Regions from separate parts of the Pseudomonas sp. EU05-FHT14B02 genome, predicted to be linked through region 1. Evidence: predicted binding sites of a transcription regulator. Region 1 holds the regulator's gene; each other region holds the start of a gene.
What was found. The regulator FliA, encoded in region 1, starts transcription of late flagellar genes. The targets are predictions, from matches to a motif close to CTAAAGTTTNNNNNNNNNNNGCCGNTAA.

Region 1 (5,792 bases):
ACGCGACGCTCGCCCTTGCGCAGGATGTCGAACACGTTCTCGGCGATGTGGCAGCACTCCACCAGCTCGTTGAGCTGGAGGAAGCCGGCGCCCCCTTTTACAGTGTGAAAACCGCGAAAAATTGCATTGAGCAAATCCGCATCATCCGGACGGCTTTCCAGCTCGACCAGTTGCTCGGACAGTTGCTCTAGAATCTCGCCGGCCTCAACCAGGAAATCCTGAAGGATCTCTTCATCGGCGCCGAAGCTCATTAAGGGGGTGCTCCTAAAGGTCTAAAAACCTAAAATGCCTAAAATTCTAAAACCCTAGGCTGGATAGCAAATCGTCCACATCGTCCTGACCGGACACAACGTCTTCTCTTTTATCGGCATGAATCTGCGGACCTTCACCCTGAGAGAGATGTTTTTGTGGATCTTTTTCAGCAAGCATCGCTTCACGGTCATGCTCGATGCCCGCAAAGCGGTCCACCTGACTGGCCATCAGCACGAGCTTGAGCAGGTTGCTTTCAACTTCGGTGACCAACTGGGTCACACGCTTGATCACCTGGCCTGTGAGGTCCTGGTAATCCTGGGCGAGCAGGATGTCGTTGAGGTTGCCCGACACCGCGCGATTGTCCGTGCCGCTGCGTGTCAGGAACCCGTCGACCCGCCGGGCCAGTTCACGAAACTCTTCGGCGCCGACTTCGCGACGCATGAAGCGCCCCCAGTCCGCGCTCAACACTTTGGCTTCATCGGCCAGGCCATTGACCAGCGGCGTGGCACTTTCCACCAGATCCATGGTGCGGTTGGCCGCAGCCTCGGTCAGCTTGACCACATACCCCAGGCGCTCGGTGGCGTCGGTGATCTGCGACACTTCTTCGGCCTGCGGCATGTGCGGGTCAATCTGGAAATTGACGATCGCGCTATGCAGTTCGCGGGTGAGCTTGCCCACTTCCTGATACAGGCCGCGGTCACGGGTCTGGTTGAGCTCATGGATCAATTGCACCGCGTCGCCGAACTTGCCTTTTTCAAGGCTCTCGACCAATTCGACGGCGTGTTTTTTCAGGGTCGATTCAAAATCGCCCAATGAAGTTTCGTTATTGCCCATAGCTCCCCCGTGGCGCACTCATCAACCGATGCGTTCGAAAATCTTCTCGATTTTTTCTTTCAACGCCTGGGCCGTGAAGGGCTTGACCACATAGCCGTTAACGCCGGCCTGGGCCGCTTCGATGATCTGCTCGCGCTTGGCTTCAGCGGTCACCATCAGCACCGGCAGGTGCTTGAGCTTTTCATCGGCACGCACGTGACGCAGCAGGTCGATACCGGTCATGCCAGGCATGTTCCAGTCCGTTACCAGAAAGTCGATGCTTCCGCTGTTGAGCACCGGAATGGCGGTAGTGCCATCGTCGGCCTCGACGGTGTTGGTGAACCCAAGGTCACGCAGCAGGTTCTTGATGATCCGCCGCATCGTTGAGAAGTCATCAACGATGAGGATTTTCATGTTCTTGTCCAATTCGACCTCCAAGCAGTCTTAAACGCGCCCAGCACCTGGACACGCCATTTCAATCAATCCGGCAAAGCACTCAATGACTGTCTGGAGCACAACAGATCGCGACCGGCGCAGTTCAACACCACACCAACCTCGTTCGCAGTGCCCCCACACTGCCTTCAGCGCGCTCGCCACTCCCCCAAACGCCCCCGCAAACGGGCCGCGCACTGGCTGTGTAACTGGCTGACCCGCGATTCGCTGACCCCCAGGACCTCACCGATTTCCTTGAGATTCAACTCTTCGTCGTAGTACAGCGCCAACACCAGTCGCTCACGCTCCGGCAAATTGGCAATCGCATCCGCCAGCGCAGCCTGGAAGCGTTCATCCTCCAGGTCGCGTGACGGCTCGACATGAGCACTCGCGCCATCCTCGTGCAGCCCTTCGTGTTCGCCGTCCTGCAACAGGTCGTCGAAACTGAACAGCCGGCTGCCCAGGGTGTCGTTCAAAATTCCGTAGTAATCGTCGAGACTCAATTGGAGTTCGGCCGCAACTTCGTGATCTTTAGCGTCACGGCCGGTTTTAGCTTCAATCGAGCGAATGGCATCGCTGACCATGCGCGTATTGCGGTGCACCGAACGTGGCGCCCAGTCCCCCTTGCGCACTTCATCGAGCATGGCGCCGCGGATTCGTATGCCCGCGTACGTCTCGAAACTGGCGCCTTTGCCGGCGTCATATTTGGTCGACACTTCAAGCAGGCCAATCATCCCGGCCTGGATCAGGTCTTCGACCTGGACACTGGCCGGCAAACGCGCCAGCAAGTGGTAGGCAATGCGTTTAACCAGCGGCGCGTAACGCTCGATCAGCTCGTACTGCGCATCACGGGCCGACTTCTTGTAGAGGTTGTAGCCGCTGGCTGTCATAGAACAGGTCCTGCGGTCTGCTGCACGAGGCGCTCGACGAAAAACTCCAGGTGCCCGCGCGGATTGGCAGGCAGCGGCCAGGTATCAACCTTCTGCGCGATGGCCTTGAACGCCAGCGAGCACTTGGAACGCGGGAAAGCCTCGTAGACGGCGCGCTGCTTCTGCACCGCCTTGCGCACGCTTTCGTCGTAAGGCACCGCACCGACGTATTGCAGGGCGACGTCGAGGAAGCGATCCGTAACCTTGGTCAACTTGGCGAACAGGTTGCGTCCTTCCTGCGGGCTCTGGGCCATATTGGCCAGGACGCGGAAGCGGTTCATGCCATAGTCGCGATTGAGCAACTTGATCAAGGCGTAGGCATCGGTGATCGAGGTCGGTTCGTCGCATACCACAAGCAGCACTTCCTGGGCTGCCCGGACGAAACTGACTACCGAGTCACCAATGCCCGCAGCGGTGTCGATCACCAGTACGTCGAGGTTATCGCCGATATCACTGAAGGCCTGAATCAGGCCGGCGTGTTGCGCGGGACTCAGATGCACCATGCTCTGAGTGCCGGATGCGGCCGGAACGATACGGATGCCGCCGGGTCCCTGCAGCAATACATCGCGCAGTTCGCAGCGGCCCTCGATCACGTCGGCCAGAGTACGTTTGGGTGTCAGGCCCAGCAGAACGTCGACGTTCGCCAGTCCCAGGTCGGCGTCCAACAGCATGACGCGCCGGCCAAGTTCGGCCAAAGCCAGGGACAAGTTCACTGACACATTAGTTTTCCCGACGCCACCTTTGCCGCCGGTCACCGCGATCACCTGTACGGGATGCATGCTGCCCATGTTATTTCTTTACCTTGTCTTGCATAGACGGAGGCCACATTACTGGCTGCGCGTTCACAAACGGAACAATGCATGGCAGACCATCGATGTAGGTACAAAAACTGTTCATTATTACCTCAGCCGACCTGCTTGGTCGGGCTGTGGTAGATGTCAGCGAACATGTCAGCCATGGCTTCTTCGCTGGGTTCTTCCTGCATTTGCACGCTCACGGCGCGGCTGACCAATTGATGACGGCGCGGCAGATGCAAATCATCCGGGATCCGCGGGCCATCGGTCAGGTAAGCCACCGGCAGTTCATGACTGATGGCAAGGCTCAACACCTCACCCAGACTAGCCGTTTCATCCAGTTTAGTCAGAATGCAGCCGGCGAGCCCGCAGCGCTTGTAACTGTGATAAGCGGCCGTTAGAACCTGTTTCTGGCTGGTGGTTGCCAGGACCAGATAATTTTTTGATTTGATGCCGCGACCGGCCAGGCTTTCGAGCTGCATGCGCAGCGCCGGATCGCTGGCCTGCAGGCCCGCGGTATCGATCAGCACCACGCGTTTGCGCAGCAATGGTTCCAGGGCCTGCACCAGGGACTGGCCGGGATCGACGTGGGTCACCGACACATTGAGAATGCGCCCCAGGGTCTTGAGCTGTTCCTGGGCGCCGATGCGGAAGCTGTCCATGCTCACCAGCGCAATGTTCTGCGCGCCGTACTTGAGCACGTAACGGGCGGCCAGCTTGGCCAGGGTAGTGGTCTTGCCCATGCCGGCAGGGCCGACCATGGCGATCACTCCGCCCTCTTCCAGCGGCTCGACTTCCGGGGTAACGATCATGCGCGCCAGGTGCGCCAGCAACATACGCCAGGCCTGACGAGGCTCTTCGATTTCGGTGATCATTGCCAGCAGGTCGCGCGACAGCGGGCCAGACAGGCCGATGCGTTGCAGGCGACGCCAGAGGTTGGCCTGGTCCGGACGGCTGCCTTGCAGCTGATTCCAGGCCAGGGAGCCGAGCTGTACTTCCATGAGTTCGCGCAGGCTGTTGAGCTCGAAACGCATCGAGTCGAATGCACGCGGGTCCACGCCACCGGACGCTGGCGCAGCGGCCGGCGCGGGACGACGGGGTTCGGCATAGGTCGGCTCGATCAGCGGCTCGGCGGCAGTCAATGGCAATCCGGCGAACAGCTGGCGATTGGTTGCATTGTCGCTCTCGCCTTCGCCACGCAGGCTCAATTCGGCCTGGGCGGTGACGATCCGCGACTGAGTCTTGCGCAATTCGTCTTCGAGTTCCATGTTCGGAACCCGCGGCGCCAGCGCCGACAACTTGTAATCCAGCGCAGCTGTCAGTTCGACCCCCCCGGCGATCCGGCGGTTGCCAATGATGGCGGCATCAGCGCCCAGCTCATCGCGAACCAGCTTCATGGCCTGACGCATATCGGCGGCGAAAAAACGCTTAACTTGCATAAACCACTACCTCAGCCGTTGGGCCCTACTGTCGCAACGATGGTCACTTGCTTGTTGTCAGGGATTTCCTGATAAGCCAACACATGCAAACCCGGGACTGCGAGCCGGCCAAATCGCGAGAGCATCGCGCGAACCGGACCGGCCACCAGCAGAATCACCGGCTGACCTTGCATCTCCTGACGCTGTGCCGCGTCGATCAACGAACGTTGCAGCTTCTCAGCCATGCTTGGCTCCAGCAGAACGCCCTCTTCAGAACCTTGTCCTGCCTTTTGCAGACTATTGAGCAATATCTGTTCCAACCTTGGCTCCAGCGTGATAACTGGCAGCTCCGACTCAGTGCCTACAATGCTTTGGACAATTGCCCGGGATACGCCAACCCGCACGGCAGCCACCAGCGCGGCGGTATCTTGACTCTTGGCGGCATTGTTGGCGATCGCCTCGGCAATACTGCGGATATCGCGAACTGGCACTTGTTCGGCCAACAGCGCTTGCAACACCTTGAGCAACTGCGACAGCGAAACCACGCCCGGCACCAGCTCTTCGGCCAGTTTCGGCGAGCTTTTGGCCAGCAATTGCATGAGTTGCTGCACTTCTTCGTGACCGATCAGCTCACTGGAATGCTTGTAGAGTATCTGGTTCAAGTGAGTAGCCACTACTGTACTGGCATCGACCACTGTATAACCGAGGGATTGCGCCTGGGCGCGCTGGCTGATTTCGATCCAGACCGCCTCCAGGCCGAAAGCCGGATCTTTGGCGGTAATGCCGTTGAGCGTGCCGTAGACCTGCCCCGGGTTGATCGCCAGCTCGCGATCCGGGTAAATCTCCGCTTCGGCCAGGATTACCCCCATGAGAGTCAGGCGATAGGCACTCGGCGCCAGGTCGAGGTTGTCGCGGATATGCACCGTGGGCATCAGGAAACCCAGATCCTGGGACAGCTTCTTGCGCACGCCCTTGATTCGCGCCAGCAACTGGCCGCCCTGGTTGCGGTCCACCAGCGGAATCAGGCGATACCCCACCTCCAGGCCGATCATGTCGATCGGCGTCACGTCATCCCAGCCAAGCTCCCTGGTTTCCTGGGCGCGGGCCGGCGACGGCAGCAACTCCTGCTGGCGCTTGACCTCTTGCAGGGCGTG
Region 2 (5,792 bases), on a different contig from region 1:
CGGCACTGGCGACCCGCTTGGACATTCCGCATCCAGCGGTGATCGCCCACCGTGGCGCATCATTCGATGCGCCGGAATCCACCGCCGCCGCCTACAAGACTGCCCGCGATCTGGGCGCCGACTACCTGGAACTGGATCTGCAGCGCAGCAAGGATGGCGTGCTGTTTGCCCTGCACGACAACAACCTGCAACGCACCACCGACGTCGCCAGCAAATTCCCCGAGCGCAAGGACAGCCCCGCCAATGCGTTCACCATGGCCGAACTGAAAACCCTGGACGCGGGCAGCTGGTTCAATACGGCGTACCCGGATCGCGCACGTCCCGCCTTCGCGGGCCTGAAAATTCTGACCCTTGATGAAATCATCGACATCGCCGAGGGCAACAGCCTGCACAAGCCCGGCCTGTACATCGAGACCAAGGAGCCCAAGCAGTTCCCCGGCATCGAGCGCGACCTCAAGGAAAAACTTCAGGACCGGGGCTGGCTGAGCGCGACTGCTTCGAAACCGGCAAAAAACGAGCTGGCGGTCGGCCAAGGCAAAGGCAAGGTGGTCCTGCAGACTTTCGAGAAGAGCAGCCTCGAACTGCTGCAAAAAGAGATGCCGACGGTGCCGAAGATCCTGCTGCTGTGGGTCGGTGAAGGCAGTATCGAGCCCAAGTCCAAGGTGACATTTGCCGAGTCCGGCGAAAAGGACAAAGCCGCTTACTACGCCAAACAGCAACCGAAGGACAAAGCCGAATTCCAGCACTGGGTCGACTACGCCAAGGCCCAGGGCGCCATCGGCACCGGCCCGTCCGCCGCACTGACCCAGGGTGGCGACCAGAGTTACTCGGATCTGGTGCAACCCTGGATGAACCAGTACACCCATGACCAGGGCCTGCTGGTGCACGTCTACACCATCGACGATGCGGTGGACTACCAGAAAGTCATGGACGCGGGAGTCGACGGCATTTTCACCAATCGCGCCAGTGAGTTGTTGAAGTTCTATAAACGCCCGGCGGCGAGTGTTGCGCAGGCGCTACAGAACAACGGGTATTGATCCAGAATTGCGGCGAACACACATTCCCACAGGGATTGATGCAGGACACGTTGAGGGATTTAAGGGTGGATTAAGTTACACAGGTTAACCTGATCTCACTTAAACAGATCACCCAAGGAAAGAAGCCCATGAAGACCCTGACTGCATTGTTTACCGCTGCAGCCCTGACCCTCACCGCCGGCCTGGCCCAGGCCGATGTGCGAGTCGATCAGATCCCGCAACTGGTCAAGGATGGCAAGATCAAGCCACTGGAAGACTTGAACAAGATCGCGCTGGATCTACATCCGGGTGCAACGATTACCAAGACCGAGCTGGACAACCACTTCAACGGTTACGAGTACGAAGTTGAACTGCGTGACGCCAAGAACGTCGAGTGGGATGTGGACATCGATGCCTCCAACGGCAAGGTCCTGGAAAACAAACAGGACACGTAATCCCCAAACAAACAAAAGCCGCACGATGGGAACATCGTGCGGCTTTTGCGTTTTCGGGATTCAAGCGCTCAGGCGCGCCGTCACCTCGTTCAACTGTCCCGACAAGCCGTGCAGGTTGCTACTGGCCGCTTCAGTGCGCTGCACGTTGTCCAGGTTGGTGCTGGCGATGCTGGTGATCTCGGTGAGGTTGCGCGAGATGTCTTCGGCCACCGAGGTCTGCTCTTCGGCGGCAGTGGCGATCTGGCGGTTCATGTCGCGGATGGCTTCCACGGCCAAGGTGATGCGTTCGAGCATGGCGCCGGCCTCGGTCACTTGCTGCACGCTCTGTTCGCTGCGCGACTGACCGCTTTCAATCGCCTGGGCCGCTTCGATTGCACCGGTCTGCACAGTCTGGATGATCTGGTTGATCTCGATGATCGACGCCGCCGTGCGCTGGGCCAGGCTTCGCACTTCGTCGGCCACCACAGCGAATCCGCGTCCGGCCTCACCGGCGCGGGCCGCTTCGATGGCTGCGTTGAGTGCCAGCAGGTTGGTCTGTTCGGCGATCCCGCGAATCACCTCCAGAACCTTACCGATGCGTCCGCTGTCGGTTTCCAGTTGGCGGATGACCGTGGCGGTGTTGGCGATTTCGCCGCGCATCTGGGTGATGGTGTGGATGGTGCCCTGCATGACTTTTTCGCCCTGCTGGGCGGACTGGTCGGCATCGTCTGCAGCCCGCGCCGCTTCGGCGGCATGGCGGGCCACTTCTTGTGCAGTGGCGGACATTTCGTTCATCGCCGTGGCCACCTGATCGGTGCGGTTGAACTGCTCGTTGGTGCCGCCGGCCATCAGGGTGGCGATCGAGTTCAACTCACCGCTGGCGCTGTCCAGGTCCGACGCGCTGCGCTGCAAACGGCTGAAGGTTTCGGCGAGGAAATCGCGCAGGGTGTTGGCGGCGATCGCCAGTTTGCCCAACTCGTCCTGACGGGTGCTGGCCACGCGCTCGGCAATACGCCCTTGGCTGAGTTGCGCCACGTATTCGATCAGTTTGCGGATCGGCTCGACCAGGTTGCGGTTGACCAGCCACAGGCTCAGCAGGCCGATCAGTACCCCCGAAACCAGCATCACGACCAGCCCCAGCAACACCGTGCGCTCGGCACTGGCGCTGATCAGTGTCGATTGCTCGGCGCCCTGCTTGCGCAACTCGCTGACCAGTTCACTCATCTGATCGCTGGTTGCGCGGTCCACACCCTTGACCGCCGCGTCGCCCGCCACTGGGTCACCACCGGCGGCCACGAACGTGTCCCGACCCTTCTGATAGGCCGCGCCCAACAGGCGATGTTCATCTCGCAAGCGCTCGATGCGGCTCTTGAGTTGTGGCTCGATGCCCTTCTTCGCAGCCAGTTCGCCAAGGATGTTTTGCACATCGCGCTGACGCCCCTCGAATTGCCCCCAGTATTTGCTCAGGTCCGCCGGTTGCTTGCCGCGCAGCAGGACGTTTTTCCATTCCTGCACCTGCACCTTGAATTGCAGGTTGGCTTCATCGATCAATTGCGAGGTGTGCAGCGGGCCTTCGATCAGATTGGCGTAGTTCTGCACACCGTTGGACAGGAAGTGAAAGCACGCCAGGGCGATCAACAGCATCGCCAGCAGGCTGCCGCTCAACAGGGCGAGAATTTGTGCTCTCAGGGACTTTTGCAAAAGCATCGCAGGGTACTCATGACAGGAATGGGGCACGCCCGTTAAGGCGTGAAAAGTGTCCGGACATCCCTGTCTGCGGTCCCGGCCCAGGCCGGCGGCGCGCAACCTAACCCAAGCGTGATCGGCTAGACAGAGCGGTTCTTGAGAAAATCCAGACCGCCGGTAGAACAATTTTTTGCGTTGTTTTCCTGTCACAAAAACGTCATTCCCGCTTGCGATGATGCCGCTCAAGTGAACCTGTAAAACATGTGACAGGCGCCTCCCCTTGCGAGTCCTCATGAACCACAGCATCGATCAAAGCCATCGCGACACGGATCTGTTCGGCCTGCTTTACGGTTTCAGCTTTCGCCCCGGTGAGGCCGGTCGGGAAATCAATTCCGCCGAGGCCCTGCAGTACCTGCAACAGCCGCAAAGCGATGAGCAATTTCTCTGGCTGCACCTGAACCTCGCCCACGCCGCGTGCGAGCGCTGGATGAAAAGCCATCTGGAATTGCCCGAGGAATTTTTCGAAGCGCTGCACGAAGGATCGCGTTCGACGCGCATCGAACATGTCGACTCCGCGTTGTTGGCTGTGGTCAACGATGTGGTGTTCAACCTCAGCAACATGGTCTCGTCAGATGTCTCGACCCTGTGGGTGTGTGCCCGCAGCCAATTGATCATCAGCGCCCGCCTGCAACCGCTGCACTCGGTGGACAAATTGCGCTCGTCGGTGAAGGCCCGGGAGTGCTTTCGCTCCCCGTTGGAGCTGCTGGTGCATTTGCTGCGAGACCAGGGTGAGGTGCTGACCCAGATCGTGCGCAAGACCAGTCAGAGCGTGGATCAGATCGAAGACCAATTGCTGTCCTCGCGGCTGTCGACCAACCGCGCTGAACTGGGCGCCAATCGCCGGGTGCTGGTGCGTTTGCAACGGCTGCTGGCGCTGGAACCGGGCTCATTGCTGCGCCTGCTCAACCGGCCGCCGCAATGGCTGCAAAAGGAAGACGTAAAGGAGCTGCGCAAATCCACCGAGGAGTTCGCGCTGATCATCAACGACCTCACGGCGCTGGGTGAGCGGATCAAGCTGTTGCAGGAAGAGATCGCCGCCAACATCAACGAACAGACCAACCGCACGCTGTTCACCTTGACGGTAGTGACGGTGCTGGCGCTGCCGATCAACATCATCGCCGGTTTCTTCGGCATGAACGTCGGCGGCATTCCGCTGGCGGATGACCCCCAGGGTTTCTGGATCCTGGTGGCGCTGGTCGCGACCTTTACCGTGATTGCGGGGCGCTGGGCGTTTCGCAAGCAGCAGGATTATTGAGTCCCCGTCCTCACCTGACACACTGATCAACTGTGGCGAGGCGGCTTGCCCCCGTCGGGTGGCGCAGCCGCCCCAGCACTCGGTCATTCAAACCGGACTAGCAGGATTGAGGACTGCTCTGCAGCCGAACGGGGCGGTGCGGCGTTCCGATAAGCCCGCTCCCACAGGGTACAAGTTCGAAGCACATCATCCCGGCGGGTTTTCCCGTCGGGATTTTTTCGTCCAGCGGCACGGCATTTGCTCGCGAACTCAAGGGCTGCGCTTTATTGACGCACAACTCGTCCGGCAGCCCTTCAGTTTGCCAGCGTGGTGCCGACTCATAAGACACTCGATGTATTCAGGAGAGGAACCGTGAATCTGTACATCAATCAGCTGCAACAGAAAGCTGACTTTAAAGAAGCCATTTACGCGGGCGATATTTTCCTGAACACGCAGTTACGCGCCGCCAAAGAACTCTGTGCCTTTGCCCAGGAAAGCATCACGGCGGCCTTCGATGGCGAGACCAACCATCAGGCGCTGCACACGCTGATGCCGGTGGAAGAGTTCGTGGTGCTGGTGACTCGGCTCAAGGGCCAGTTCACCAACAGCCTGCGTGCCAAGGAGCTGATCCGCAGCTTCACCGACGAAATCGGTGCCGCTCCCGAGGAGTTCATTTTCGACGTCCCGCGCATCCGTGTCGTACCCAACTACGACTACCTGCACGCTGGCGTCAGCTACGCCTACAAACCCCATCGCGATACCTGGTACGGCGGTGTCGACTGCCAGATCAATACCTGGATGCCGGTCTACACGATCCAGCCTGACCAGACCATGATGATCAACCCGGCCTACTTCGACGCCCCGGTGAAAAACACCTCGGCGCAGTGGAGCCTGTCCGACTGGATCGGCGTGCAACGCCAGCGCGCCAAGGACAACGTCAAGGAAGAGGCGCGCCAGCACCCGGTGCCCACCGAAGCGATCAACAGCGCTTCTGAACTGCGCATCGCCGGCAACACCGCCGAGATGCTGGTGTTCTCGGGTTCGCACCTGCACGGCACCGTTCCCAATTACACGCAACAAACCCGCTTCAGCGTGGACTTTCGCCTGATGCACCTCGACGACCTCAAGCACCAGCGCGGCGCGATTAACGTCGACAGCGCCTGCCCGGATGTCGGCGCCGGCTTCAAAGACTACTTCCACGTCCACGACTTTTCGAATTTCCGAGGAATCCCGCAATGACCAAGCGTCGCATCACGCCCGCCGAGGCCCAGTACAACGAAACCCGTACCAACGTCCTGAAACGGGTCGATGCCGAATACGTGGCCGACGCTCCGTTCGTCTTCGCCAACCGCATTGGCGTGA
Region 3 (5,792 bases), on a different contig from region 1:
TTCGGAAGCACCGAGGAACAGGTACCCCCCCGGCTTCAATGTACTGTGGATACGCAACAGGATGTCCTTCTTCACTTCAGCGGAGAAGTAGATCAACACATTGCGGCAAAACACGATGTCGAACTTGCCCAGGCTCGCGTAGCTGTCCAGCAGGTTGAAGGAACGGAATTCCACCCGGCTCTTGATCGGCGCCTTGATCGCCCAGCGCCCCGGCCCTTTCGGGTCAAAATAACGCTGCAGGCGCTCAGGCGACAGGCCGCGGCCGATGGCCAGGCTGTCGTACTCGCCGGTCTTGCAGTTGTTCAGCATGGTACCGGACAGGTCGGTGGCAACAATCTGTACACCCATCCTCAACTGGCCCAAGTTGACCCGCTCGAACTCGTCGATGGACATCGACAGTGAATACGGTTCCTGGCCCGACGAGCATGCTGCCGACCAGATGCGCAGGCGCTGACCGGGACTGGCCTTAATTGCTTCGGGCAGTACCTTGTTCTTCAAGACTTCAAACGGGTAGGTGTCACGAAACCACAAAGTTTCGTTAGTGGTCATGGCATCCACCACCTGCTCGCGCAAACCGCTGCGCGGCTGGGTCTGCATGCGCTGAACCAGTTCCCCCAAAGACTTGATGCCTTGCTGTTCCATCAGTTTGTTGAGACGGCTGGAGACCAGGTACTGCTTGTTTTCACCGAGCAAAATGCCACAGGCTTTTTCCAGGAACACCCGGAACTGTTCGAAATCCAAATTACCCGTAGACAATGATGCCGCCTCTTAAATCGTGTTGACTGCCAGGGGTGCGAACCCCTAGCTGATATCTGCTGCTTTGATCCGGTCGACTACCCGGGATGCCAGGTCATCAGGACGGAACTTGGCCAGGAAGTCATCGGCACCGACCTTCTTGACCATCGCCTGATTGAATACCCCCGACAATGAAGTATGCAGGATGATATGAAGCTTTTGCATGCGCGGGTCGTTGCGGATTTCCGCCGTCAGGGTGTACCCGTCCATCTCCGGCATCTCGATGTCGGAGATCATCATCAGGAACTCTTCTTCCGGCTTCTTGCCCTCGTCGACCAGTTTGCGCAGGTAGTCCAACGCTTGCCGACCGTCGTTCAACGCCACCACTTCGACGCCGACCGTTTGCAGGCAGCGCGTGACCTGCTTGCGCGCCACCGACGAGTCGTCGACCGTCAGCACGCGCAACGAAAGCGCCTTATGCTGGGTTTCGACATCCACCACACCCACGGAAATCGCTTCCGGCGTCGGCGCCACTTCCGCCAGCACCTTCTCGACGTCGATGATTTCGACCAACTGATTGTCGACCCGCGTCACCGCCGTCAGGTAGTGATCGCGCCCGGTGCCCTTGGGCGGCGGATGGATCTCTTCCCAGTTCATGTTGACGATGCGTTCCACCGAGCGGACCAGGAAACCCTGGGTCTTGGTGTTGTACTCCGTGATGATCACGAAAGGGTTGTTCTTGTCTTTCAACGCGCCGGAACCAGTCGCCATCGCCAGATCAAGGATCGGAATGGTCGCCCCCCGGATGTTCGCCACGCCGCACACGACAGGACTGGATTTGGGCATCAGCGTCAGTTTGGGGCATTGCAGCACCTCCCGAACCTTGAACACGTTGATCCCGTACAGTTGCTGGCCGTCGAGACGGAACAACAACAACTCAAGGCGATTCTGCCCCACCAGTTGCGTGCGCTGGTTTACCGAATCCATTACACCAGCCATGCCAGACTCCTACGCCAACGCCAAGTGTTGTTGCGACGCGCCTTCATCACTAAACGGCACGGCGCTTGCTTTTTTAATCGTTATGAACACAAAACCGACATTTTTTCGACGCCCGACCACACCCTACCGCAAATTGCTCGGCGTGCTGGCGGCTGTTTGCCTGTTCAACGCTGGCAGCCCTGCCCTTGCTGACGCGGTTACCTTGCCTGACATGCTTATCGGCGTCACTCAGGGCTTTCTTGAATTCACCGTAGAAGACTATCTGGCGACCAGTCAAACGGAGGGTCGCTACGAGATCCAGGTCAACCAGCTCGATCCGCGCATGCACATGCCCATGTGCGACAGGGAATTGACAGCAACACTCGAGAGTCCCAAGCCGCTGGGACGGGTTACGGTCAAGGTTCGCTGCGAGGGCGCTTCCCCCTGGACGGTGTTCGTACCCGCTCAAGTCCGCCTGTTTCGCGATGTCGTGACCAGCGCCCGGCCACTGCGCCGTGCCGCCATCGTCGAGCCTGGGGATGTGGTCCTGCGCGAGCGCGATATCAGCCTCATCAGCCAGGGCTACCTGACCGCCCTCGATCAGGCGATCGGGCAGCGGCTGACCCGACCAATGGTCGCCGACCAGGTGATTACCCTGGTGTATATCGAACAGGCCGAAGTCATCCGCAAGGGTGATCAGGTGGTGATAACCGCCCGCAGCGGTACCCTCAGCGTGCGCATGCCGGGCGAAGCCCTGTCAAACGGCAGCCTGAGCGAGCAGATCCGGGTGAAAAACCTCAACTCCCAACGAGTCATCAAGGCGCAGGTCATGGCGCCGGGGCAGGTGGAAGTGTCCATGTAATTCGCTCTGTTCATCAGGATGTGGCGCTTGCCGCAGCTGTTCCCTAGACTGTGCTCCATGCAGGGCATGCGCTGACGCGCGCAAGGTTCATTGATAAATGAGCCTAAAGTTTTCCAGGGAATGGCCGAAACCATGGCAAGCGTCCAAATTCCCAGAGGTTTTTTATCATGGTCATCGATTTCAGCCGTTTGAACAGCTCCTCGTCCCTGACGGGCAGTACACGTACCAGCGCCAGCAAGGAAAGTGCCGAGGCCGGCAAATCCGCGCCGCTGGAGTCCGCGGCCGAACAGGCCGGTACCGTAAAAAGCGGGGAATCGGTTCATCTCAGCGATGAGGCTCAACAGTTGCAGAAGGTCACTGAACAGCTGCGCGATCAGCCTGCCGTCGACAAAGCCCGCGTGGCCGAATTGAAAGCAGCGATTGCCGATGGCAGCTATAAAGTCGACAGCAACCGTGTAGCCAGCAAACTGCTCAACTTCGAAGCCCAGCGCTAGGCCACCGCCGGCGCCAGGCTTTTGGACGCTTAAAACCCAAGGCCAGCCATGCACGACACTCATTTACTGCAACTGATCACCGACGACTTTGCCCCAGCGCAACACCTGCTGGAGTTACTGCAGACCGAATCCCTCGCATTGCATGGCCGCGACATGCCATTGCTCGAGAACATCCTGGCGCAGAAACAGGCATTGGTCGTTTTGCTCGAACAACATGGCCGCAAGCGCAGTGAAATCCTTGCCAGCCTCAACCTGCCGACCAACCGTGGCGGTCTGGAGCAATTGGCCAGCCAGTCGAGCATTGGCGAGCAGCTGCTGGCGCAAAGTGACGTGCTGACCGATCTCCTGGCTCAGTGCAAGGCCATCAACGCCAACAACGGCCAGTCGATCCTCACTCAACAGGCCGCTACAGCCACCCAGCTGAAAATCCTCAACGGCGGTGAAACCCCGGCGCTTTACGATGCCAGCGGAACATTCTCCAAGCTTGCCAAGCCGCGCCCGCTCAGTCAGGCATGAGCCGGTCAATGCCCCCGCTCTATCAAGACGCGCAACATACTGGCAAACTGCTAGCCAGTCGTAGTCAAATTTTGTCTGGAGATTGATTAAACGTGTCCAATGCCTTATCCGTGGATGATGCTCCGCAGCCACCCAAGGTGCTCTCCACGCCCTTGGAAATCTCCAGCAACCTGCGCCAGTTGCTCGAAAGCCATGACCCGCTGATCATCACGTTCCACGAGCGCAGCCAGCGCTTCCAGAGCTACCTGGTGGATCTGGACCGTGACAGCAACATGATTGCCCTGGACGAAATGATTCCCCGTGACGGCGAGCGTTACCTGCTGGCGGGCGAGTCGTTCAGAGTCGAAGGCTTCCACGAAGGCGTACGCATTGCCTGGGAAAGCAACGGCCAGTTGAACATCGACGAGTCCGGTGGCAGCCGTTGCTATCGCGGCCCCATGCCCGATGAAGTGGTGTACCACCAGCGCCGCAATGCCTTCCGCGCCGCGCTGAAGCTGGCACAACTGGTCAACGTCAACCTCGATGGCGAAAAACTCAAGGCGCCAATCAGCGGCAAGCTGCTGGATATTTCCGCCACCGGGTGCAAACTGCGCTTCGACGGCGACATCACCGGCAGCCTGCAACTGGGTCAAGTTTACGACCGCTTCAACGCCGACCTGCCCTTCGGCAAGATGACCGCGCCGGTCGAGTTGCGTTATCTGCACTTCGAAGAAAGGATTTCCACCACCTTTGCCGGCGTTCGCTTCCACAACATGAGCGGGCTGGTGCAGCGTCAGGTCGAACGCTTCGTCTACCAGTTGCAACGCGAAGCGCGTCGCTTCGACAAAGACGACATCTGATAGCGCATCAACAAAAAACGGGCAGTCCCTTGCGGTGACTGCCCGTTTTTTTTTTGCGCCTCGGTTTTAAGGCCTGGCCTCGCTGAAGTTAGGATCCCGCCCCGTATCAGGGTCTTGCGGCGGCTGATCGGTTTCAGTTTCGGTGACAGGTTCTGATTCAGGCTCTGGCCCGGTACTCACCGGACTGTGCATCTGATCCTGCACTACCTGCTCGTCAACACGCGGGTCGAGGCAGGCCACCAGTGGCGAACTCGTCATATTGTCCGGCATGGCCACGTGATGCAGCGGTGCGTCGTCGACCTGATGCAGGTTGGTCACTGCTTTCGGGCGAATCCGCCATACCAGCACCAACGCAAAGAAACTGAAGAACGCATAGAGCATCTGGCTGCCGAACAGCTTCATCAGCACACCTGCCACCAGCGGCCCGATACTCGCACCCACGCCATAGGTGACCAGCAACATCGCCGTCAGGGACACCCTGCGATCGCCTTCGACGTGGTCATTGGAGAACGCCACCGCCAACGGATACAGGCAAAACTGCACCAGCGAACAGAGGAACCCGGCGATGAACAACACCTCCAGCGGCACCTGCGGCATGATCGCCAGCGGCAGTGCAGCCAGTGCTAGGCTGAACGCGAAACTGCGGATCAGCACGGCCCGATCGTAGCGGTCGGACAACCAGCCCAACGGCCACTGCACCAGCAGCCCGGCAAAAATGCAGCTACCCATGAACAGACCGACCTGCTCGGTGGACAACCCTTGCTGCGAGGCATACAGCGGCGCGAGACCGTAGAACGAACCGACGATCAGGCCCGCTCCGAGCACCGTGCTCAGTGACTGCGGCACGCGCTTGATAAAGAACCGTGGTTCCATCGGTGCCGGGTGCAAGGGTGCCGGGTGAATGCGCCGGGTCAGGGCCACGGGTACCAGGCATAGCGCGAAGCACAGGGCGACCAACATCAGCAATTCGAGCCCCAGCCCTGGGTGCATGACCAGAATCAACTGCCCCAGCACCAATCCCAGGTACGAAGCGATCATGTAGCCGCTGAAGACCATGCCGCGCTGATTGGCATCAGCCTGTTCATTGAGCCAGCTCTCGATCACCATGTACTGGCACATCATGCCGAGGCCGACGATCACCCGCAAAAACAGCCAGGCCGGCAACCAGTCCACCAGCCCATGGCCGAGCACCGCCGCGCCAACAATCCCGGCACACGCCGAATAGGCCCGGATATGCCCGACCCGGGCAATCAACCGGTGACCGATCTTGCCGCCCAGCACCAGGCCGAAATAGTTGGCAGCCATCAGCGCACCGACCCACAGACTGTCGACATGGTCGGCAGCCAGGCGCAACGCCAGGTATGTACT
Region 4 (5,792 bases), on a different contig from region 1:
GTAGGCGGTACTGATAGAAGTGTTCATGGTTCCCCATCCACGGTTCAGCCGAAGTGAGCGCGCAGCGCAAGGCAGTGCACCCTTCGGCCGGAGTTATAGGCAGACTAAAAGCGAGGCAAGCATGGACAAAGGGCACAAGGCCGGTATTGACGGGGATCAATGGGCGCAGTGCGTGCGGGATCATGGATGGTTGTGGAATGCCGCCGCTGGCAAGGCAGTGGCGACGCTGATCCTTGCCCATGGCGCCGGCGCACCGATGGACAGCGACTGGATGAGCGACATGGCTGCACGCCTCGCCGCTCAAGGCGTCAACGTGTTGCGCTTCGAGTTTCCCTACATGGCGCAACGGCGCCTTGATGGCGGTAGACGCCCGCCGAACCCGGCGCCGAAACTGCTGGAATGCTGGCGAGAGGTGTATGCCCAGGTGCGACGCCATGTCACTGGGCCCCTGGCCATCGGCGGCAAGTCCATGGGCGGGCGCATGGCCAGTCTGCTGGCGGACGAATTGGGCGCGGATGGGCTGGTGTGCCTGGGGTATCCGTTCTATGCGGTGGGTAAACCGGAAAAGCCACGGGTTGAGCATTTGGCGGCGCTGAAGACGCGGACCTTGATCGTGCAAGGTGAGCGTGATGCGTTGGGCAACCGGGAGGCGGTCGAGGGTTACGCGCTATCGCCGAGTATCGAGGTGTTCTGGCTGGTGGCGGGGGATCATGACTTGAAGCCGCTGAAGGCTTCGGGGCTTACGCATGAGCAGCATTTGGCGGCTGCGGCGCAGAAGGTGGTTGCATTTCTGTAGGAGCTGGCTTACCAGCGAAGGCGGCCTCACAGGCAATATGCTTTTCAGATTGGTAGCAAAAACCCGGAAGCTCTCACTGTCCGGGTTTTTATCATTCCATCAGTAATCAGCGGTTAAACCGCTCCACCAACGAATACTGTGTATTGGCAGTCTTGGTCAGCTCTTCACTCAGCAATGCCGAGTTCTGTGCCTGTTCCGAGGTCTGATCCGCCAGATCCGAGATGTTGCTGATGTTGCGGCTGATTTCTTCGGCCACGGCGCTTTGCTCTTCGGTCGCCGCCGCGATCTGGGTGGTCATGTCGGTGATGTTGGCCACCGCTTCGCTGATCCCCACTAGCGCCTGGTCCGCTTCCAGTACCCGCGCCACGCCTTCTTCCGCCTGACGATGCCCGGCTTCCATGGTTTGCACGGCAGTGCCGGCGGTGTGCTGGAGCTTGGCGATCAGCGCGTGAATCTGCCCGGTGGACTCGCTGGTGCGTTGAGCCAACTGACGGACCTCGTCGGCCACCACCGCAAAACCACGACCCATTTCGCCGGCACGGGCCGCTTCGATGGCGGCGTTCAGGGCCAGCAGGTTGGTCTGGTCGGCGATGCCTTTGATCACGTCGACCACACCACCGATTTCGTTGCTGTCCTTGGCCAGTTGGGTCACGGTCACGCCGGTTTCACCGACGACTACCGACAGGCGCTGGATGGCTTCGCGGGTTTCCCCGGCGATGTCACGACCACGACCGGTCAGGCGGTTGGCCTCCTGGGTGGCGTCGGCAGTGCGCTGCACGTGGCTGGCGACTTCCTGGGTGGTCGCGGCCATCTGGTTGACCGCGGTGGCCACTTGCTCGGTCTCGACCCGTTGACGTTCCAGGCCGCTGGAGCTGTTATGCGCCAGGGCGTCGGACTGTCGAGCCTGATCGGTCAGGTGTTCGGCCGTGTCCTGCAGACGCGTCAGGCAGGTTTTCAGGCGTGCTTCCTGACTGAGAATGGACATTTCCAGGCGCGCCTGGGCGCCGCGACTATCGGTGTACATTTGTGCGATCAACGGATCGGAGGTGGTCTGCTCGGCCAGGCGCAGCAAACGCTTGAGGCCACGCTGTTGCCACTGGAGGCCCAGCAGGCCCAGTGGCACCGAAAGACCGGCAGCCAGGGCAAACCCCCAGTGGGAGTTCAGCGATGCACCGATCATGAAGCTCAATTGGCTGACCAGGATAAACGGCAGCCAGTCCTGCAGAATCGGCAACCATTTATCCGAGGAGGGAATGGCTGACTTGCCCTGATTGATGCGCTGGTAGAGCGCTTCGGCCCGGCGGATCTGTTCGGCGGTGGGCTTGACTCGCACCGACTCATAACCGATCACCTGATTGCCTTCGAAGATCGGTGTTACATAGGCGTTCACCCAGTAATGATCACCGGTCTTGCAGCGATTCTTGACAATGCCCATCCATGGCAAGCCTTGTTTCAGCGTGTCCCACATGTGTGCGAACACCGCCGCCGGGACGTCGGGGTGACGGACCAGGTTGTGCGGTGCACGGATCAATTCCTCTCGGGAAAACCCGCTGATCTCGACGAAAGCATCGTTACAGTAGGTGATCATGCCCTTGGCATCGGTGGTGGAAATCAACCGTTGCTGAGCCGGGAAGGTCCGCTCGCGTTGTGTAATTGGCTGGTTGTTACGCATGGCTTTTTTAATCCGCAAGGCTTTCATGTGCTGTATCGGCAAGGCTGGCGGATTGTTGAGTTTATTTTTTGATAATCGGCAATGCGTCGCAAAATGACCCTTGCGTCAGCCGGCGAGCATCGGATAAGTGAACAGACCGAAGTGCAGCAGGTTCAGGCCAAAGTGGCTGGCGATGGCGGCGCCCAACCCCCCGAACCGATAGGCCAGGCCATAGCCGACCCCGGCCAGCGTTGCCAGCAATACCCACCGCCATCCCGCGCCGGCATGGGCCAGGCCAAAGACCAATGACGCCAGCAGCAGGGCGAGGTTTTTACCGTAGGGCCGGTCTTTGAGATACCGGGTCAGGCCGCCCTGGATGTACCCACGGAACAGCGCCTCTTCGACCAGCGTCACCAGCAGCAGATTGTTCAGCAACCACAGCCAGGCTTGATCCGGCCATTTCGGCGCCCAGGCGATTACGCCCAGCAACAGCGCGCCACCCAATGCCAGTATGGCGCTCAAGGTCAGGGCCAGTACGGTGGCATACAGTGACAATCGAAGCGAACGGCGGCCGACAATCCACGGACAAACCAGTAACAGCCAGAAGCCGATCAGCGGTTTGTCCAGATTAAGATGCATGGCGAATGACGCGGCATTGTCGGTAAAGCGCTGGGGATCGATAACGCGACCATTGTAGAAACCGGGTAACCAATGCGTGGCCAATGCCAGGGCCAGGACGATGAACAGGCCGTGGCCGAGGTAGCGGGCAAAAGGGATCTCGCGCTGGCGGACGGCGACACCCGCAACCAGCAACAGGAACACCGAAATGGCCGAGAGCCAGCCGAGATGGCCGTAGGTCAGCGCCAGGCCGAAGCCGAAGGAAAGCAGGGCCAGAAACGTCCATGGCAGGGCAATCATTTGAAGTCCTTGTGCAGGAATGTGCGATGTACACAAAACCCTGTGGGGGCGAGCTTGCCCGCGATAGCTTACTGACTGTCGGCAACAATGTTGAATGTTATGTCCATATCGCGAGCAAGCTCGCGCCCACATGGATTTTCGTGACTCAAACAAAAACACCGCCCGAAGGCGGTGTTTTGGCCGGCGATAGATCAGGACGCGATCAACTGCCGTAACACGTAATGCAAAATCCCTCCGGACTTGAAGTACTCGACCTCATTGAGCGTATCGATGCGACACAACACCTCGATCTTCTCGCTGCTGCCGTCTTCGCGGGTGATGACCAGCGTCAGGTTCATCCTTGGCGTCAGCTCGACACCGGTCAAGCCGAGGATGTCCAGGGTTTCGCTGCCGCTCAGGTTCAGGCTCTTGCGGTTCTGATCCAACTTGAACTGCAGCGGCAGCACGCCCATGCCCACCAGGTTGGAGCGGTGAATCCGTTCGAAGCTTTCGGCGATGACCGCTTTCACCCCCAGCAGGTTGGTGCCCTTGGCGGCCCAGTCGCGGCTCGAACCGGTGCCGTATTCCTGGCCGGCGACCACCACCAGCGGTGTGCCTGAAACCTGATAGCGCATGGCGGCGTCGTAGATCGACATTTTCTCGCCGGTGGGAATGTAGCGGGTGTTGCCGCCTTCTTCGCCGCCGAGCATTTCGTTACGTATGCGAATGTTGGCGAAGGTGCCGCGCATCATTACTTCATGGTTGCCACGCCGCGAGCCGTAGGAGTTGAAGTCCCGCGGTTCGACGCCTTTGTCGCGCAGGTATTGCCCTGCCGGGCTGTCGACCTTGATGTTGCCTGCCGGGGAGATGTGGTCGGTGGTCACCGAGTCGCCCAGCAGTGCGAGGATCCTGGCGCCGTTGACATCCTTGACCACGGGCGGCGGGCCGCCGATGTCGTCAAAGAACGGTGGGTGCTGGATATAAGTCGAGTCGTCCTGCCAGACATAAGTTGCCGCCTGCGGTACTTCAATCGCCTGCCATTGTTCGTCACCGGCAAACACTTCGGCGTATTCCTTGTGGAACATGGCGGTGTTGACCTGACTCACGGCGTCGGCAATTTCCTTGCTGCTTGGCCAGATGTCCCGCAGGTAAACCGGTTTGCCGTCCTTGTCCTCGCCCAACGGCTCGCGGCTGAGGTCGGTGCGCACCGTGCCGGCCAGTGCGTAGGCGACCACCAGCGGCGGGGAGGCCAGCCAGTTGGTTTTTACCAGTGGATGCACCCTGCCTTCGAAGTTGCGATTGCCCGAGAGCACGGAGGCCACGGTGAGGTCGGCTTGCTGGATGGCTTTCTCGATGGGCTCCGACAGCGGCCCCGAGTTGCCGATGCAAGTGGTGCAGCCATAGCCGACCAGGGCAAAGCCCAATTCATCGAGGTACTGGGTCAGGCCGGCCGCCTTGTAGTAGTCGGTGACCACTTTCGAGCCGGGGGCCAGCGAGCTCTTCACCCAGGGTTTGCGTTTCAGGCCTTTTTCCACGGCCTTTTTCGCCACCAGCCCGGCGGCCATCATCACGCTGGGGTTGGAGGTGTTGGTGCAGGAGGTGATCGCGGCGATGACCACGGCGCCGTTTTTCAGGCGATAGGTCTGGCCTTCGTAATCGTAATCCGCTTCGCCGGCCATATCGGCATTGCCGACAGCAACACCGCCACCGCCTTCACTTTCCAGACGGCCTTCTTCCTTGCTGGTGGGCTTGAATTGCAGGTCGGTGAAATCGCTGAACGCTTGCGCGACGTTGGGCAGCGACACCCGGTCCTGTGGACGTTTGGGACCGGCAAGGCTGGCTTCGACGCTGCCCATGTCCAGCGCCAGGCTGTCGGTGAACACCGGTTCCTGGCCGGGCAGGCGCCACAGGCCCTGGGCCTTGCTGTAGGCCTCGACCAGTTGCACCGTTTCCAGGGTCCGGCCGGACAGGCGCAGGTATTCCAGCGTGATGTCGTCCACCGGGAAGAAACCGCAGGTGGCGCCGTATTCCGGGGCCATGTTGGCGATGGTCGCGCGGTCGGCCAAGGGCAGGTCGGCAAGGCCGTCGCCGTAGAATTCGACGAATTTGCCTACCACGCCTTTCTTGCGCAGCATCTGGGTCACGGTCAGCACCAGGTCGGTGGCGGTGATGCCTTCCTTGAGCTTGCCAGTGAGTTTGAAACCGATGACTTCGGGAATCAGCATCGACACCGGTTGCCCGAGCATTGCCGCTTCCGCCTCGATACCGCCGACACCCCAGCCAAGCACGCCGAGGCCGTTGATCATGGTGGTGTGGGAATCGGTGCCAACCAGTGTATCCGGGAAGGCGTACGTGCGACCGTCCTCGTCCTTGGTCCAGACTGTGCGGCCGAGGTATTCAAGATTCACCTGGTGGCAGATCCCGGTGCCTGGCGGCACCACGCTGAAA

Region 2: the regulator FliA is predicted to act here: its motif matches at 3,270-3,297, upstream of AC3WTM_RS04735 (methyl-accepting chemotaxis protein).
Region 3: the regulator FliA is predicted to act here: its motif matches at 2,679-2,706, upstream of flgM (flagellar biosynthesis anti-sigma factor FlgM).
Region 4: the regulator FliA is predicted to act here: its motif matches at 2,501-2,528, upstream of AC3WTM_RS09145 (methyl-accepting chemotaxis protein).

The regions. Positions count from the first base shown of each region.
Region 1 is NZ_JBYTDD010000010.1:100,674-106,465, reverse strand. Features, by position in the region: gene AC3WTM_RS11840 (chemotaxis protein CheA) at 1-251, opposite strand, end outside; gene AC3WTM_RS11835 (protein phosphatase CheZ) at 298-1,086, opposite strand; gene AC3WTM_RS11830 (chemotaxis response regulator CheY) at 1,108-1,479, opposite strand; gene fliA (RNA polymerase sigma factor FliA) at 1,647-2,387, opposite strand; gene fleN (flagellar synthesis regulator FleN) at 2,384-3,214, opposite strand; gene flhF (flagellar biosynthesis GTPase FlhF) at 3,331-4,659, opposite strand; gene flhA (flagellar biosynthesis protein FlhA) at 4,671-5,792, opposite strand, start outside.
Region 2 is NZ_JBYTDD010000003.1:201,776-207,567, reverse strand. Features, by position in the region: gene AC3WTM_RS04745 (glycerophosphodiester phosphodiesterase) at 1-1,037, shown strand, start outside; gene AC3WTM_RS04740 (PepSY domain-containing protein) at 1,166-1,471, shown strand; gene AC3WTM_RS04735 (methyl-accepting chemotaxis protein) at 1,532-3,157, opposite strand; gene AC3WTM_RS04730 (transporter) at 3,429-4,451, shown strand; gene AC3WTM_RS04725 (hypothetical protein) at 4,803-5,669, shown strand; gene AC3WTM_RS04720 (TylF/MycF/NovP-related O-methyltransferase) at 5,666-5,792, shown strand, end outside.
Region 3 is NZ_JBYTDD010000003.1:273,139-278,930, reverse strand. Features, by position in the region: gene cheR (protein-glutamate O-methyltransferase CheR) at 1-756, opposite strand, end outside; gene AC3WTM_RS05040 (chemotaxis protein CheV) at 802-1,734, opposite strand; gene flgA (flagellar basal body P-ring formation chaperone FlgA) at 1,817-2,575, shown strand; gene flgM (flagellar biosynthesis anti-sigma factor FlgM) at 2,743-3,069, shown strand; gene AC3WTM_RS05025 (flagella synthesis protein FlgN) at 3,118-3,585, shown strand; gene AC3WTM_RS05020 (flagellar brake protein) at 3,678-4,424, shown strand; gene AC3WTM_RS05015 (MFS transporter) at 4,491-5,792, opposite strand, start outside.
Region 4 is NZ_JBYTDD010000007.1:71,887-77,678, reverse strand. Features, by position in the region: gene ccoN (cytochrome-c oxidase, cbb3-type subunit I) at 1-27, opposite strand, end outside; gene AC3WTM_RS09150 (alpha/beta family hydrolase) at 122-796, shown strand; gene AC3WTM_RS09145 (methyl-accepting chemotaxis protein) at 903-2,468, opposite strand; gene AC3WTM_RS09140 (CPBP family intramembrane glutamic endopeptidase) at 2,574-3,365, opposite strand; gene acnA (aconitate hydratase AcnA) at 3,557-5,792, opposite strand, start outside.